2 regions of the Mycobacterium sp. NGS16 genome follow, and region 2 is predicted to be linked to the other one. Evidence: riboswitches for the same ligand, from Rfam matches in the RefSeq annotation. Region 2 holds a riboswitch; the other holds the start of a gene.

Region 1 (7,357 bases), on a different contig from region 2:
CGTCGACGTGGCTTTGACCCTTCGTCGACGGTGTCGCGCGGACCGCGCAACGCAGTACCTCATCGCGGGAATGATCGGAAACCGTGCGCACCTCGGTGACCCGCAACCGGTTTTCGCTGAGGGTTCCGGTCTTGTCGAAGCACACCACGTCGACCCGGCCCAGAGCCTCCACCGAGCGCGGCACCCGCACCAGCACACCGGATTTGGTGAGCCGCTGCGCCGAGGCGTGCTGAGCCAGGGTCGCCACCACCGGCATGCCCTCGGGGACGGCGGCCACAGCTACTGAAACGCCGTGCGCCACCGCCTGCTGCAGCCGGGTACCGCGCAGCACCCCCAGGGCGCTGACCAATCCGCCGGCGACCAGGCTCAGCGGCCAGGTCCGGTTGGTGATCTGGCCGAGCTGATGCCCGAGCCCGATGTCGCCGTGCCGACTGGTGACCAGATCGGCGGCGCGGCGCACCTCGGTGTCGGGCCCCACCGCGGTCACCAATGCCAGGCCGGTCCCGGCTGCCACGGTGGTGCCGGCGAAGAGCATGCAGCGACGCTCGGCCAGTTCCGCGCCCGGGGTGGCGTCGATCTGTTTGGTCACCGGCAGCGACTCACCGGTCAGTGATGCCTCGTCCACTTCCAGTTTCTCCTGCTCGATGACGCGGGCATCGGCCGGCACCACGTCGTCGGGACCCACCTCGATCAGATCGCCACGCTGCAACTGCTCGGGAAGCACCTGAACCCGTTCCCGGGTGCCGTCCGGCCGGATCGTCACCTTCCAGGCGGGTGGGATCTGGTCGGCGAGCAGTCGATTCAGCCGCAGCTCGGCGCTGAGCCGTTGGCCGGCGGCCAGGACGGCGTTGCTGGCCAGTACCGAGCCCACCAGCAACGCGTCGATCGGTGAACCCAGTATCGCGGTGGCCGTGGCGCCCAGTCCCAGCACCGGGGTCAGCGGGTCGGACAACTCGTCGCGCACCGCGTCGAAAAACTGCCAGATCGTGTGGCGCCCGGCGTTGTCGGCAGCGCGCGGCGCGAAGGTGGGCTCCGCAGACGACGCCAACGCGGCACGCACCTGCTCAACCGACATGGCATGCCACTCGTCGACCGGAACCGGTCGGGGCAGCGGCGCGTTGACCACTTTGCGGGCCGACCAGTAGCCAGACAGCAGACCCGCTGCCGCGCCCAACACCACCGGTCCAGGACCGCGGCCCCGCACGGTCGGGATCAGCAGCAGAGAACCCAACGCCGAAGCGCCGATGGACAGTTCGACACCGCGGCGGCTGGCTTCCTTGGCCGCCGGCAGCGCGTGCAGAACCCGCCACACCCCGGCCAGATCATCGACGATCAGGTCCGCGTCCAGCGGTTGCGGCTGGTCTTCGAAAGCCGGCCCGGCCTCAGACCGGATGCCCACCCCGAGATCGGCAGCCGACAATGCCTGGGCAGCCGCCGAGGAGACCACCGCGACGGTGTGGCCTTCCTGCTGATACTTGTGCACCGCGTCGAGCAGCGCGTCGTCGACCGAATCGCCTGGCATCGGCGCGATTTCGTCGAACGCGGGCCGCAACTCGCCCAGACCGGCGGAGTCATCGACGGTAATGGTCTGCACGTCGGCGCGCTGTGTCTCGGCGAGTGTGGCGGCCGCCAGCGGATGGGGTGCCGGTGCGAACAGCGCCTCGGTAGTGGGACGTGCCTTGCCGCGGCGGGTGCCGGCGACGCGGTGCCACCCGGGCTGCAGGTCGCCGGCCGCCAGCATGGCCTGGGCGCGCTCCCAGGTGGTCAGGTCCTTCTCGCCGGCACCGCGAAGCCGCACCAACCGCAGCGCTGCACTGCGCAGTATTCGCGGATCGAGAATCACCACATCGATCCGATCCAGTCGGCGCAGGCTGTCCGGGTCGACTTGCAGCGCTTCATCGTTGTTGGCCAGCCCACGGCCCAGCGTCGCCGTGAACGATTCCTGGGTGGATCGCGCGGCTTTCGGCACGGCGACCAACGCGGCGGTGCCGGCCAGGTTCGGGTCGCGACTGGCCGCGCCGACCACGGTAGCGCCGATCGCCTGGACCCAGGTGCTGCGCTGCAGGTGGTTTTCGACGGGCCCGGCCGGCGACGGCACCAGGCGGGAGGCCGACGGGGCGGCCGATCCGGTGGCGGGGCGGCCCAGTTCCGGTTCGCGCCGGGACCAGGCCCGGGCGACGGCGCGCGCTTCGGCGGCTTTGAAGGTGTTGATCGCCAGGTCCACCGCCAGGATCGACGGCGCCACGGCCAGCGCGTTGGCGGCGGTGGAGGCCGCACCCAACGCCGTGTCGGTCGCGCGCTTGCCGATTCGTTCCTCGAGCAGCCGGCGCAGCCGCGGCTGGTGGTCCAGGGCGACTACGGCGCCTTGGACACTCGCCGGCAAACGTGGGAACCGCAGGACGCGTCCGGCCAGCGCGATGCCCAGGCCGACGGCGCTGACGCCTGCCATCGCCGCGGTGGTCATCGCCAGCAAGCCGTCGCCGGGCGCGGGGGATGGACGAGGTCGTCGCCCGTCGGCGACGTCGTCGCCGTCGTCGCCGGGCGCCTCACCCACTACGTCGGTGATCGCGTCGAGTACCTCATCAGGTGCCGGTTCGGCTTCGTCGATGAGAGCGGGCATCGAGGGGGGCATCGGTCTCCTTCGCTCGGCGACCGAATCTGCTGAATTCCCAGAGAGCTTCGGTCGACATGGTCAATCGTCCGAAGGTCTCGCTCGCGAAAGTCCTGGGTCCGCTGAATGACCGGGCGGGTTGGCCCGCCGTACTGACGACCATCCACATCCGCCACAGGCGTGGCGGGTAGGAACTACTCCCCTTCGCGACCGAAGGTAGGGCCGGTAAGCAGCGGCCGGCTGAACGCCGGCGGGACCCGACCTGAAATGCCGGTGAATTACTGCGAATTCCAGCGGGTCGGGCGGTGCCGGCGCACGCGCGGCTCAGGGTCAGGACTTGATCCCAGCGTGGGTTGCTCGGGTTTTTCGGGCCGCGGCGACCATGTTGGCCAGCGAGGCGGTCACCTCGTCGGTCTTGCGGGTCTTCAGGCCGCAGTCCGGATTCACCCAGAGGCGTTGCGCCGGAACGGCATTCAGTGCCTCACGCAGCGACGCCGCCATCTCATCGGTGGACGGCACCCGCGGCGAGTGGATGTCGTAGACGCCCGGCCCCACACCGCCTGCGAACCCGATCGCGTTGAGGTCGTCGAGCACCTCCATGTGCGAGCGCGCCGCCTCCAGGGAAGTGACGTCGGCGTCCAGGTCGGCGATCGCACCGATCACCTCACCGAACTCCGAGTAGCACAGGTGGGTGTGGATCTGGGTCGCGTCGCTCACTCCCGACGTCGACAGCCGGAAGGCGCCGACCGCCCAGTCCAGGTAGGCCTGCTGGTCGGCCTTGCGCAGCGGCAGCAGTTCCCGCAGCGCCGGCTCGTCGACCTGGATCACCGCGATGCCGGCTTTCTCCAGATCCAGCGTCTCGTCACGGATCGCCAGCGCCACCTGGTTGGCGGTATCGGCCAGCGGCTGGTCGTCGCGGACGAACGACCAGGCCAGGATGGTGACCGGGCCGGTGAGCATGCCCTTGACCGGTTTGTCGGTCAGCGACTGGGCGTAGGTGGCCCATGCAGTGGTCACCGGGTGCGGCCGGGCGACATCGCCGAACAGCACCGGGGGGCGCACGCAGCGGCTGCCGTAGGACTGCACCCAGCCGTTGGCGGTGGCGAAGAACCCCTCCAGTTGCTCGGCGAAGTACTGCACCATGTCGTTGCGCTCCGGCTCGCCGTGCACCAACACGTCCAGCCCGAGTTGCTCCTGCAGTGCGATGACGTCGGCGATCTCCGCCTTCATCCGGCGGGTGTACTCCGCGGAGTCGATCTCCCCGGCGGCCAGCGCCGCCCTGGCCTTGCGGATGTCGACGGTCTGCGGGAACGACCCGATGGTGGTGGTGGGCAGCGGCGGCAGGTGCAGTCGGTCGGCCTGAGCTGCCCGCCGGGTCTCGGCGCTGCCCCGGTGGGTACCGGCGGCGGTGATCGTCGCGATCCGGCTGCGGACATCGGCGTTGTTGAGCCGCGGGTCGGATTTGCGTGACGCGACTGCGGCGTTCGATGCGTGGATCTGCTCGGCGACCGCCTCGCGGCCCTCGGCCAGGGCGCGGGCCAAACTGACCACCTCGGTCACCTTCTCGGCGCCGAACGCCAGCCAGCTGCGCAGCGCGTCGTCCAGGCCGGTCTCGGGCTCCAGCGAGTAGGGCACATGCAGCGTCGAGCACGACGTCGATACCGCGACCGCGGCCGCCGATCCCAGCACCGTAGCCAGCTTGGCCAGCGCAGCTTCCAGGTCGGTGCGCCAGATGTTGCGGCCGTCGACCACCCCGGCGACCAGAACCTTGGAGGCCAGTTCCGGCACCGCGGCAATCGAATCCGTCGAGCCGTAGACCAGATCGACGCCGATCGCCTCGACCGGCGTGGCGGCCAGTGACGACAGGGCTGCGCCCGGGTCGCCGAAATAGGTGGCGACGAGGATCGACGGCCGGTTACTCAACCCGCCCAGGCGGGCGTAGACCTGCTCGGCCAGCGCGGGGGCATCGGCGGCGACGTCGGTCACCAGCACCGGCTCGTCGATCTGCACCCACTCGGCCCCGGCCTCAGCCAGCGCGGACAGCAGCTGGGCGTAGACGTCGGTGAGCTCGTCGAGGCGGAAGATCGGCGCCGGCGACCCGTCGACGGCCTTGCTCAGCAACAGGAAGGTGATGGGGCCGATGACCACCGGGCGGGCCGGAATCCCTTGCTCAACAGCTTCTTTGAGCTCAGCAAGCACCTTGGCCGGATTCAGCGCGAACGTGGTGTCCGGGCCGATCTCGGGAACGATGTAGTGGTAGTTGGTGTCGAACCACTTCGTCATCTCCAACGGGGCGATGTCGGCGTTACCGCGGGCGGCGGCGAAGTAGCGGTCCAGTTCGTCGGCCACCCCGGCCGCCCGCGCCGGGAGCGCACCGAGCAGCACCGCGGTGTCGAGCATCTGGTCGTAGTAGGAGAACGTGTTCACCGGCACCGAATCCAGGCCGGCAGCGGCCAACTGAGCCCAGGTGTCACGGCGCAGGCCGGCGGCCACCTTCTGCAGTTCGTCCTGCCCGATCCGGCCGGCCCAGTAACTCTCGGTGGCGCGCTTGAGTTCGCGGCGCGGCCCGATCCGGGGGGAGCCGAGAACGGTGGCGGTAAACGGTTGAGCGGTCACGATGCGATCCTTCACTCCAGAGGGGTGGATCACCGCCGGCGGACGTCCAGCCCATCCGGTCTCATGCAATTTAACGCACGATAACGCTGGAAAACCAGACGCCCATTCCGCGAGGCGTTGATCCGCCGAGCGCGGCGCGCCCGGCACAACGGGCAGGTCTTCGGACTCGCAGGCGCGCACCGGGGGTGCACCTAATGGCCGTCGCTTCCCAGTCCCGAACCCGAGACCAGTGCCTGTGACGGCGGTCGTTCCTGCATACCGCTGCGGGACAGTCCCGGATTCTCACCGGGTTCCCTCTCGCGCTCCACGGAAAACCGCGTCACGCTCGATGCCGACGCCGCCGCTACCGGCGGTGTCGGCAAACCAGTTGCGTGATCGAGATTACCCGGTCGGTCGCCCCCGAAGCGCCCGCAGGGCTTCCGCAATGGGCGTCTCGCCGTCGTTGAAATCGATGGTGCGGCCAATCGTCGCGTCCTCGGTGAGGCAGGCCGCGATCACCTGGGCGACATTGCCGCGCGACGCCTGCGTTTTGTCGGCGTCGGCGCGGGTCTCGATGCGGCCCGTGGCCGGCTCTAGGGTCAGCCGGCTCGGGCCCAGCACCGTCCAATCCAGGTCGGTGGCCCGCAGGTGAGCGTCCGCGGCGGCCTTGGCCTGGGCGTACGGGAAGAACGGATCGTCTTCGGGCACACCGTGTCCGGGGCCGGCGCCGAAGTAGGACACCATCACGAACCGGCGAACCCCGGCCTGGCCGGCGGCGTTGATCACCCGGATGGCGGCATCGCGGTCCACCGCGTAGGTGCGCGCCGGATTGCCGCCGCCGGCGCCGGCGGAGAACACCACCGCGTCGTGGCCGGCCACCAGCTCGGCCAGCCCGTCGGTGTCGAGCTGCTCGATGTCGGCCACCACCGGGATCGCCCCGGTCACCGCGACCTCCTCGGCGTGGTCGGGATTGCGGAAGATCGAACTCACCTCGTCGCCGCGTTCGGTCAGGATGGGGCTGAGCAGTAGGGCGACCTTGCCGTGGCCGCCGACGATCACAATCCGCGCCATGGATTCGACGCTACGCGAGTGCTGGGAGCACCCCCGTTGCCGTCAGCAGATAGGCCCGGTTGACAATCGTCGTCAAGGACCCTCGTTGATGAAGGAGAGCACCCATGGCCGAAGCCGTCATCGTAGAAGCGGTGCGCTCGCCGATCGGCAAGCGCAACGGCGGACTGTCCGGGGTGCACCCGGCCGAACTGTCCGCCCAGGTACTCAACGGGCTGGTCGGTCGCGCCGGGGTGGACCCGGCGCTGGTTGACGACGTGATCTGGGGCTGCGTCATGCAGGCCGGTGAACAGGCCCTGGACATCGGCCGGACCGCGCTGCTGGCCGCCGGCTGGCCCGAGACCGTGCCCGGGGTGACGGTGGACCGCCAGTGCGGCTCCAGTCAGCAGTCGGTGCATTTCGCCGCCGCCGGTGTGGTCGCCGGGCACTACGACGTCGTGGTCGCCGGGGGCGTCGAGTCGATGTCGCGCACTCCGATGGGCTCGTCGCTGGCCAACGGCGGGCACCCCTACCCGGAGGCGTTCCGTACCCGCTACAGCCAGACCCCCAACCAGGGGATCGGTGCGGAGATGATGGCCGAGAAGTGGGGACTGGACCGCACCACGCTGGACGAGTTCGCCCTGGCTTCGCATGAAAAAGCCGCCGCCGCCCAGGATTCCGGGGCCTTCACCGACGAGATCGTCGGGATCAAGGACGCCGAGGGCAACGTGATCAGTGCCGACGAGGGCATCCGCCGCGGCACCACCATCGAGAAGATGGCCCAGCTCAAGCCGGCGTTCAAGGAGGACGGCGTCATCCACGCCGGCAACTCCAGCCAGATCTCCGACGGCGCGGCGGCGCTGCTGTTCATGTCGGCGGCCAAGGCACGCGAACTGGGGCTGACCCCGCTGGCACGGGTGCACACCGCGACGCTGGCCGGCGCCGACCCGGTGATGATGCTGTCCGCGCCGATCCCGGCCACCGAAAAAGCGCTGCAGCGCAGCGGTTTGAGCATCGACGACATCGGGGTGTTCGAGGTCAACGAGGCCTTCGCCCCGGTGCCGATGGCCTGGCTCGCCGACATCGGCGCCGACCCGAAGAAGC
Region 2 (7,357 bases):
TCGGCGGCGGCGCGGTCAGCCCGATGATGCCGAACACCTGGCCGGCCGACCCGGACTGACCTGGCGGCGGCGCCCGGCACCGCCGCGCTTGGCAGCGGCGCTAGCCGCCGCAGCGAATCCGGTTCCCGCTGCGGTCCAACGGGTCCGGGCCCAGGCCCAGGTACTTCGCGCGCAACTTGTCCCAGAGTTCCAGCTGGCCCCACTCGGGCTCTTCGCGCATCTGCTGATCGTTGGTGAGGAAGGGGTTCGGCAGCATGATCGTCATCATCTGCTCGTCGCGCCCGTTGAACAGCCGCACGCCCCATGACATCGGGTTGCCGTCCTTGCCGATCCGCCGGTACAGCTCGGCGCGGCTGCACCGGCGAATCCGGCCCAGCTCCGAACCGCTGGCCCGGTGCTTGCCGATGCACAGGTGAAAGTGCCAGCGGCCGAAATCGACGGTGGCATACCCGTCGAGCATCGCGATCTTGCGCGGCGCGTTAGGGGCGGCGACCTCCCAGGCGGCGCCCTGCATGATGATGCCGAACCAGATCTCGTCCCAGTACTCGTCGAAGCACAGGTGCAGCAGCTCCAGCAGGCTCTGCTGATCGGCGGGCAACGGCCACAGTTGTTCGCGGCCGCGGTCTTCGGTGTCGACGATCGGAGGATCGGCGACGACGGTGTTCTCGGTCATGTGGGTGCCTTCCTGTTCCTCGGGATTTCGGGTTTGTGGTCCAAGGCGCAGTCGACGCACAGTCCGCCGCCGGGAGTGCGGTAGAACAGGCAGCAGGTGGTGCGCCGGTAGTCGGTGTGAGCGCCGTTGAAACGGATTGCGCCGGAGAGCCGTTCGTCTTCGCACACGTCGCGGGCAAGACCCCAGCCCGACTCGGTGGCCAGGGCCCGGGCGGCACCGAGAGCGGCGGAGGCGGCATTTCCGTACAGCAGCTTCTCCGAGATCGGACCGAGCCGGCGCAGCGCAGCGGCCAGCGGGGTCAGGTGTCGGCCCAGGACTGTCTCGGCCAGTAGCGTGTCCAGGTCGTCGCCGTGCCAGCCCATCGGCTCCGGTAGGTGCAGTCGAACCGTGCCGCCGGATTCGTTGTACCACAGGTGATCAGGGTCCAGATCCAGCAATAGCCCGTGCTCGGCGAGTGCGCCCAGTCCGATCGACCACAGCCGGGCGGCGAATCCGAGGAAGAAGGTCGACGCCGCAACCCGGTGATCGGATGCTCCGATGCGCTGCCCGACGTTGCCGACAGCTCGGGCGAGCATCATTTGATCGCTGTAGAGCCGCGTGACCGGGCGCCAGTCGCCGTCTAAGGTTCCGGTGGACACCGCGAAATACGGGCTGACGGTGGACAAGTCGGCCAGGGCCGACACCACCTGATCCTGGGGCGCCAAGCGGCGGTGCGGTTCGGCGGGAAGGGAGCGCAGCAGCTGTGGCAGGTCACGTAGCGCGGTGCGGGTGGTCGACGGCGCGGTGCGCAGTGCGACCGCATCGGGAGCGGTTGCGCTGACCATGATTTCGGCGGGTTCGCCGACATCCCAGCCCTCCCGCGACAGCACCCGGGTCAGTGCGGCACGCAACGGCTCGCCGGCGTCAACGCGGGCGGATCGGCGCGCACCGCCGGCGGTGCCGAACGCGAACATGCCGCTGGCCGGGTCAAAGCGCAGCGTGTCGGTGTCGAACATCGCCGCGATGCGCCCGGACAACATCAGCTCCTCACCCACGGTGTCCACCAGCGTTCCCGCGGGATCCAGCAGCCACACCCGATCGGCCACGCGCAGCGCCAACTCCAGGTCGTGAGTGCTGAGCACCACCGCCAGCTGCTGGTCACGGGCCAGCTCACGGAGCAAACCGAACAATCCGGCCCGCGAGGACACGTCCAGGAACGCGGTCGGCTCGTCGAGGATCAACAGGCCCGGCTGCTGCGCCAGGGCGCGTGCGGTCAGCACCCGCTGGCATTCCCCGTCGGACAATTCCGCCGCCGGCCGCGCGGCCAGATGCTGCGCGCCGGTCGCTCGCAGCGCCCAGTCGATGATCTCGTCGTCTTCGGGGCGCAGCCGGGCGCCCAGGCCCAGGTGCGGGATGCGGCCCAGCCCGACCAGCGCCCGGGCCGACAGCAGGCCCGGGTCGATTCGCCCGGTCAACACCACCGCGATCCGACGGGCCAGCTCGTCGCGCGGCAACCCGGTCAGGTCAGCGCCGTCCAGCAGCACCCGGCCGCCCAGCGCGGGCTGCAGCCCGGCCAGCGTGCGGATCAGGGTGGACTTGCCGGCGCCGTTGGGGCCGATCAGCACGGTCAGCTCACCGCGGCGGGCCCGGGCATTCAGGCCGGTCGCCACGGTGGTCGATCGGCGCCGATGGCGGTAACCGATCGTCAGGTCGGCCAGCTGCACGGCCGCTGTTGGGGGCGTCATGACGGCATCCCCGACCCGCGGCGGGCCCGCAACAGCACCGCGATCACCACCGGCGCCCCCACCAGCGCGGTGACGGCATTGATCGGGATGACCAGGTTGCTGTCGGGCACCTGGCTGACGATGCCGCACCCCAGCGCGGCGACCGCACCCAGCAGCACCACCGTCGGCAGCACCACCCGGTGATCCGAGGTGCCCACGGCGATGCGCGCCACGTGCGGCACCACCAGCCCGAGAAACGCGATCGGCCCGCAGAACGCGGTCGTCACCCCCGCCAGCAGCGACGCCGAGGCGACCGTGACGATACGGGCCCGGTGCACGTTGATACCCATTGTGGCCGCGTAACTCTCACCGAGCAGCAGCGCGTTGAGCGGCCGAATCGTCATCGCTGCGGTGACCAGTCCGACGGCCACCAGCGGCAGCAGCAACCGCAGATCGGCCCAGCCGGTCGCGGCGAAACTGCCCAGCCCCCACAGCAGGTATTGCTGCACCCGCTGCGGATCGGAGTAGACCAGCGCCAGACTCACCAGCGCGGTGCTGGCCGCACCCAGCATCACCCCGATCAACAGCAGCGTCGCCGCCGAGCGGGTCCAGCGGGAGAGGCCCAGCACCAACGTCAGCATCGCCGCGGCGCCCACGGCTGCCGCGACGACCTGACCGGTCCGGCTGGCCCCGGCGGTGCTGAAACCGGCCGCACCGCCGGCCAACACCACCAGCGCCACACCGAGGCTGGCCCCGGAGCTGACCCCGAGGATGTAGGGGTCGGCCAGGGTGTTGCGGAACAGGGTCTGCAGCTGCAGGCCGGCGACCCCCAGGGCAGCCCCGGCGGCCAGCGCGGTGAGCACTCGCGGCAGCCGCATGCTCGTCACGATCACCTGCCAGCGCGCATCCGACGGCTGGGCGCCGAACAGCACCCGGACGGTGTCGGCCAGCGGCACCCGCACCGGACCCAGCGCCAGACCCAGCAGGGCCAGCGCCAGCACCGCGGCCCCCAGCCCGGCCAGCACCAGCGTGGTGCGCGGCGGTCTCGTCGTCATCGCCGCACCTGACGGTAGAACTCGAAGGAGTGGCCCGGGGCGAGCTGCGGGTGCAGGATCGCGATCAGGTCACCGAGCAGCAGATCCGGTCGCGCCGTGCCCCGTTCCCAATACAGGTTGCCGCCCCCGGGGGTCATCGCCTGGGTCGCCGACCACACCTGCCCGGTGCGCACCGCGGCCAGTTCACCGTACCGGCTGTCGCGGGCCACCGCGTCGCCGAGCGTTTCCCAAGCGTCGGTGACCAGCCACAGCGGTGCGTTCCCGGCCCGGGTGTACACCGACTCGAAATTCAGCTGCCGGGTCTCGGCGCCGTCGTCGGCCAGCCAGGGATAGCTGCCGCCGGCGTCGGCCACCAGCCGGCCCGAGTAGCTGGCCCCGGTGGGCATGGCCCAGTTGCCCGAATACATGGTGCCCACCAGCACCTCGGCCGGCGCCGCCTGCGCGGCCTGGGCGGCCAGCGCGCGGTAGCGGTCGCGGATGTCCTGGTAGGTCTGCGCGGCCTGTCGCTCGGTGCCGGTCAGCGCCGCGAACACCTTGACCCACTCGGCCCGGCCCAGCGGGGTCGGCTCCAGCCACTCGGCGTCGGCGAGCACCGGGATGCCGGCCTCACGCAGCTTGGGATAGCCGGGGTCGTCCATGCCCTCGGTGACCAGCACGTCGGGCCCGGCGTGCAGCACGCTCTCGATGTTGAGCTGTCCGCCCGGCGCGTAGCCGACGGTCGCACCGGCATGGATGCGGTCCCGGATCTGCGGGTCGGCCACCGCGGCCGGGTTTGCCACCCCGGTGACGACCCCGGCCTGGCCCAGCTCGCTGATCATCGCCAGATGCGTCGTCGACCCCGAGTACAAGCTGCGCACCGGGACCGTGATCTGTTGGGCGCGAGCCAGTTCACCGGTCAGCGCCGGAGCCGGTGTCCCGCAGCGCACCAGCACATACGACACCGGTTTGCCGCCGAGGTAGGGGCGGTGCACGGTCAGGATCTGATAGCTGCGGTGATACTCGAGTCGGAAATTGGTGGCTTCGGCCAGCGTCGACTTGTCCGGAAAGTAGTCGGCGTGCGGGTCGAAGTCGGTGATGCAGCCGGGCCGGGCCTGTCGGGGGGGCGGGGTGTCGGAGCAGCCGGCCACGCCGGCGACCAACGCCAGGACCAGCGCGAGCGCAGGGACTACCGCACGGGACATGGGCGTGCATCAGCTTCCTCGGGGTACACCGCCCCGGTTCGCAGGACGCGAGGACGTGAGTCTCCTGGCTCTCGGATCACTGTTCGCCTCGCCTTCCAGCCCCACAAGCGGCGGGCCGTGGCTGATGAGGGTCACTCCCCGATGACAGTGGCGGGACCGCGCCGGATTCCCACCGGCTTCCTCATTTCGTCATCGCCTTACCGGCGACATTCTTGCACGCCGCGCTGCGTTAGGCTGGCGGCCGTCTCGTGGCGTCAGGAACCCGGTGCGAATCCGGGGCGGTTCCGCCACTGTGAGGGGCGCTGACAGGCACAGCTCCTCGAGCCAGATACTGGCCGCGGGACTTCCGACGACGAGGGGCGCGAACCCCTCAGGAGGCCTGCCTTATGCGGCGCATTGCGCTTCTGTCCACCTCGGATACCGACCTGTTGTCGGCACGTGCCAGTGGGGCGGCCTACCGGCTCGGCAACCCGGCACGTCACGACATCGAACCGCTGGTCGACGGAGTCGACGTCGTGGTGCTGCGGATCCTGGGGTCCTCGGCGGAGATCGCCGACGAACTGAAGCTGCTGCGGGCGACCGGCCTGCCGCTGGTGGTGCTCGGTGGGGAGCGGTCACCCAACGCCGAGTTGATGGAGTGCTCGACGGTCCCGATCGGGTTGGCCGCCCAGGCGCACGCCTATCTCGCCGAGGGCGGGCCGGGCAACCTGGCCCAGCTGCATGCGTTCCTGTGCGACACCGTGCTTTTGACCGGTGAGGGTTTCGACGAGCCGGCGGTGATCCCGGAATGGGGGTACGCGGAGCGGGAGCCGGTCAGCGCACCCGACCGGGTGCGGATCGGGGTGCTGTACTACCGCGCCCATGAGGTCAGCGGCAACGCCGGTTTCGCGCACGCCCTGGCCGACGCCATCGATGCCACCGGCCGAGCGGTCGGGATACCGATCTTCGCCGCCTCGCTGCGCAACGCCCCCGACGAGCTCTACACGGCGTTGGGCACGCTGGATGCGGTGGTGGTCTGCATGCTGGCCGCTGGCGGGGCGATGAACGCCACCGCGACCGTCAGCGCCGGCGACGACGACGGCGCGTGGGACATCGAACGCGTTGCCGCGCTGGACATTCCGGTGTTCCAGGGCCTGTGCCTGGCGTCGTCGCGGGCGGACTGGCAGGCCAACGACGACGGCGTCACCCCGCTGGATTCGGCCACCCAGATCGCGATCCCGGAGTTCGACGGCCGGATCATCACGGTGCCGTTCTCCTTCAAGGAGATCGACGACGACGGGCTGCCGCACTACGCCGCCGATGCCGAGCGGTGTGCACGGGTTGCCGGTGTGGTGGTGAAGCATGCTGTGCTGCGCCACATCCCGAACCGTGACAAGAAGCTGGCGCTGGTGCTCTCGGCCTATCCCACCAAGCACTCCCGGGTCGGCAATGCGGTCGGCCTGGACACTCCGGCGTCGGCGGTGCGGCTGCTGCGCCGGCTGGCCGCCGCGGGCTACGACGTCGGCGACGGCTTCGGGGTGCTCGACATCGAGGACGAAGCCGAGGCCGGGGATCGGCTGATCCACACCCTGATCGCGGCCGGCGGCCAGGACGAGGACTGGCTTTCTGCGGCGCAGCTGACCGAGGCGCAGGTGCGGGTGACCGCTGATCAGTACGCGTCCTGGACCGCCGACTTGCCCGACGCGCTGCGCGACGCGATGACGACGGCCTGGGGCCCCGCACCCGGCAAGCTGTTCGTCAACGCCGCCGGTGAGATCGTGCTGGCCGCCCTGCGATCCGGCAACATCGTGCTGATGATCCAGCCGCCGCGCGGGTTCGGGGAGAACCCGGTGGCGATCTACCATGACCCGGAGCTGCCTCCGAGTCACCACTACCTGGCCGCCTATCGTTGGCTGGCACATGGATTCGGTGCGCACGCGGTGATCCACCTGGGCAAGCACGGCTCGATGGAGTGGCTGCCCGGCAAGACCGCGGCGTTGTCTTCCGCCTGCGCCACCGACGCGATGATCGCCGACCTGCCGTTGATCTACCCGTTCCTGGTCAACGACCCCGGCGAGGGCGCTCAGGCCAAACGCCGGGCGCACGCCACCATCGTCGACCACCTGATCCCGCCGATGGCGCGTGCGGAGTCCTACGGCGACATCGCGCGGCTCGAGCAACTGCTCGACGAGTACGGCAACATCGCCACCATGGATCCCGGCAAACTGCCGGCGATCCGCGGCGAGATCTGGAACCTGATGCGCGCCGCGGAGATGCACCGCGACCTGGGGCTCGACGAGCGGCCCGAGGATGAGGAATTCGACGACTTCCTGCTGCACGTCGACGGCTGGCTCTGCGAGATCAAAGACGCCCAGATCCGCGACGGCCTGCACGTGCTGGGCGGCGCCCCGACCGGTCTCGAGCGGGTGAACCTGGTGCTGGCGATCCTGCGGGCCCCGCAGGTCTGGGGCGGGGTGGACCACGCGGTGCCCGGCCTGCGGGCCGCTTTGGGACTCAAAGAAGATGCCCCGGGGGCCGCCGTCGACGAGATCGAGGAGCGCGCCCGGTCGCTGGTGCAAGCCATGGAGGCCGCCGGCTGGGAGGTCGGGGCCGCCGATTCGCTGCACCCCGACCCCGAGGTGTGCCGGGTGCTGAGATTCGCCGCCACCGAAGTGGTTCCGCGGCTCGCCGGCACGGCGGCCGAGCTGGACTCGGTGCTGCACGCACTGGCCGGGGGGTTCGTGCGGCCCGGGCCGTCGGGGTCGC

Evidence for each region. A riboswitch is a leader RNA that binds a small molecule or an ion and turns the genes downstream of it on or off. The one in region 2 is predicted to bind cobalamin.
Region 1: another riboswitch for cobalamin. It lies ahead of metE (5-methyltetrahydropteroyltriglutamate--homocysteine S-methyltransferase); the one in region 2 lies ahead of AC5Y4Q_RS03010 (cobaltochelatase subunit CobN).

Annotation. Positions count from the first base shown of each region.
Region 1 is NZ_JCALEE010000004.1:174,434-181,790, reverse strand. Features, by position in the region: gene AC5Y4Q_RS12540 (cation-translocating P-type ATPase) at 1-2,632, opposite strand, end outside; gene metE (5-methyltetrahydropteroyltriglutamate--homocysteine S-methyltransferase) at 2,942-5,227, opposite strand; cobalamin riboswitch at 5,362-5,562, opposite strand; gene AC5Y4Q_RS12530 (SDR family oxidoreductase) at 5,609-6,277, opposite strand; gene AC5Y4Q_RS12525 (thiolase family protein) at 6,382-7,357, shown strand, end outside.
Region 2 is NZ_JCALEE010000001.1:614,382-621,738, forward strand. Features, by position in the region: gene AC5Y4Q_RS02985 (PPE family protein) at 1-59, shown strand, start outside; gene AC5Y4Q_RS02990 (DUF7676 family protein) at 101-673, opposite strand; gene AC5Y4Q_RS02995 (ATP-binding cassette domain-containing protein) at 670-2,397, opposite strand; gene AC5Y4Q_RS03000 (FecCD family ABC transporter permease) at 2,394-3,431, opposite strand; gene AC5Y4Q_RS03005 (ABC transporter substrate-binding protein) at 3,428-4,612, opposite strand; cobalamin riboswitch at 4,650-4,839, opposite strand; cobalamin riboswitch at 4,834-4,966, shown strand; gene AC5Y4Q_RS03010 (cobaltochelatase subunit CobN) at 4,999-7,357, shown strand, end outside.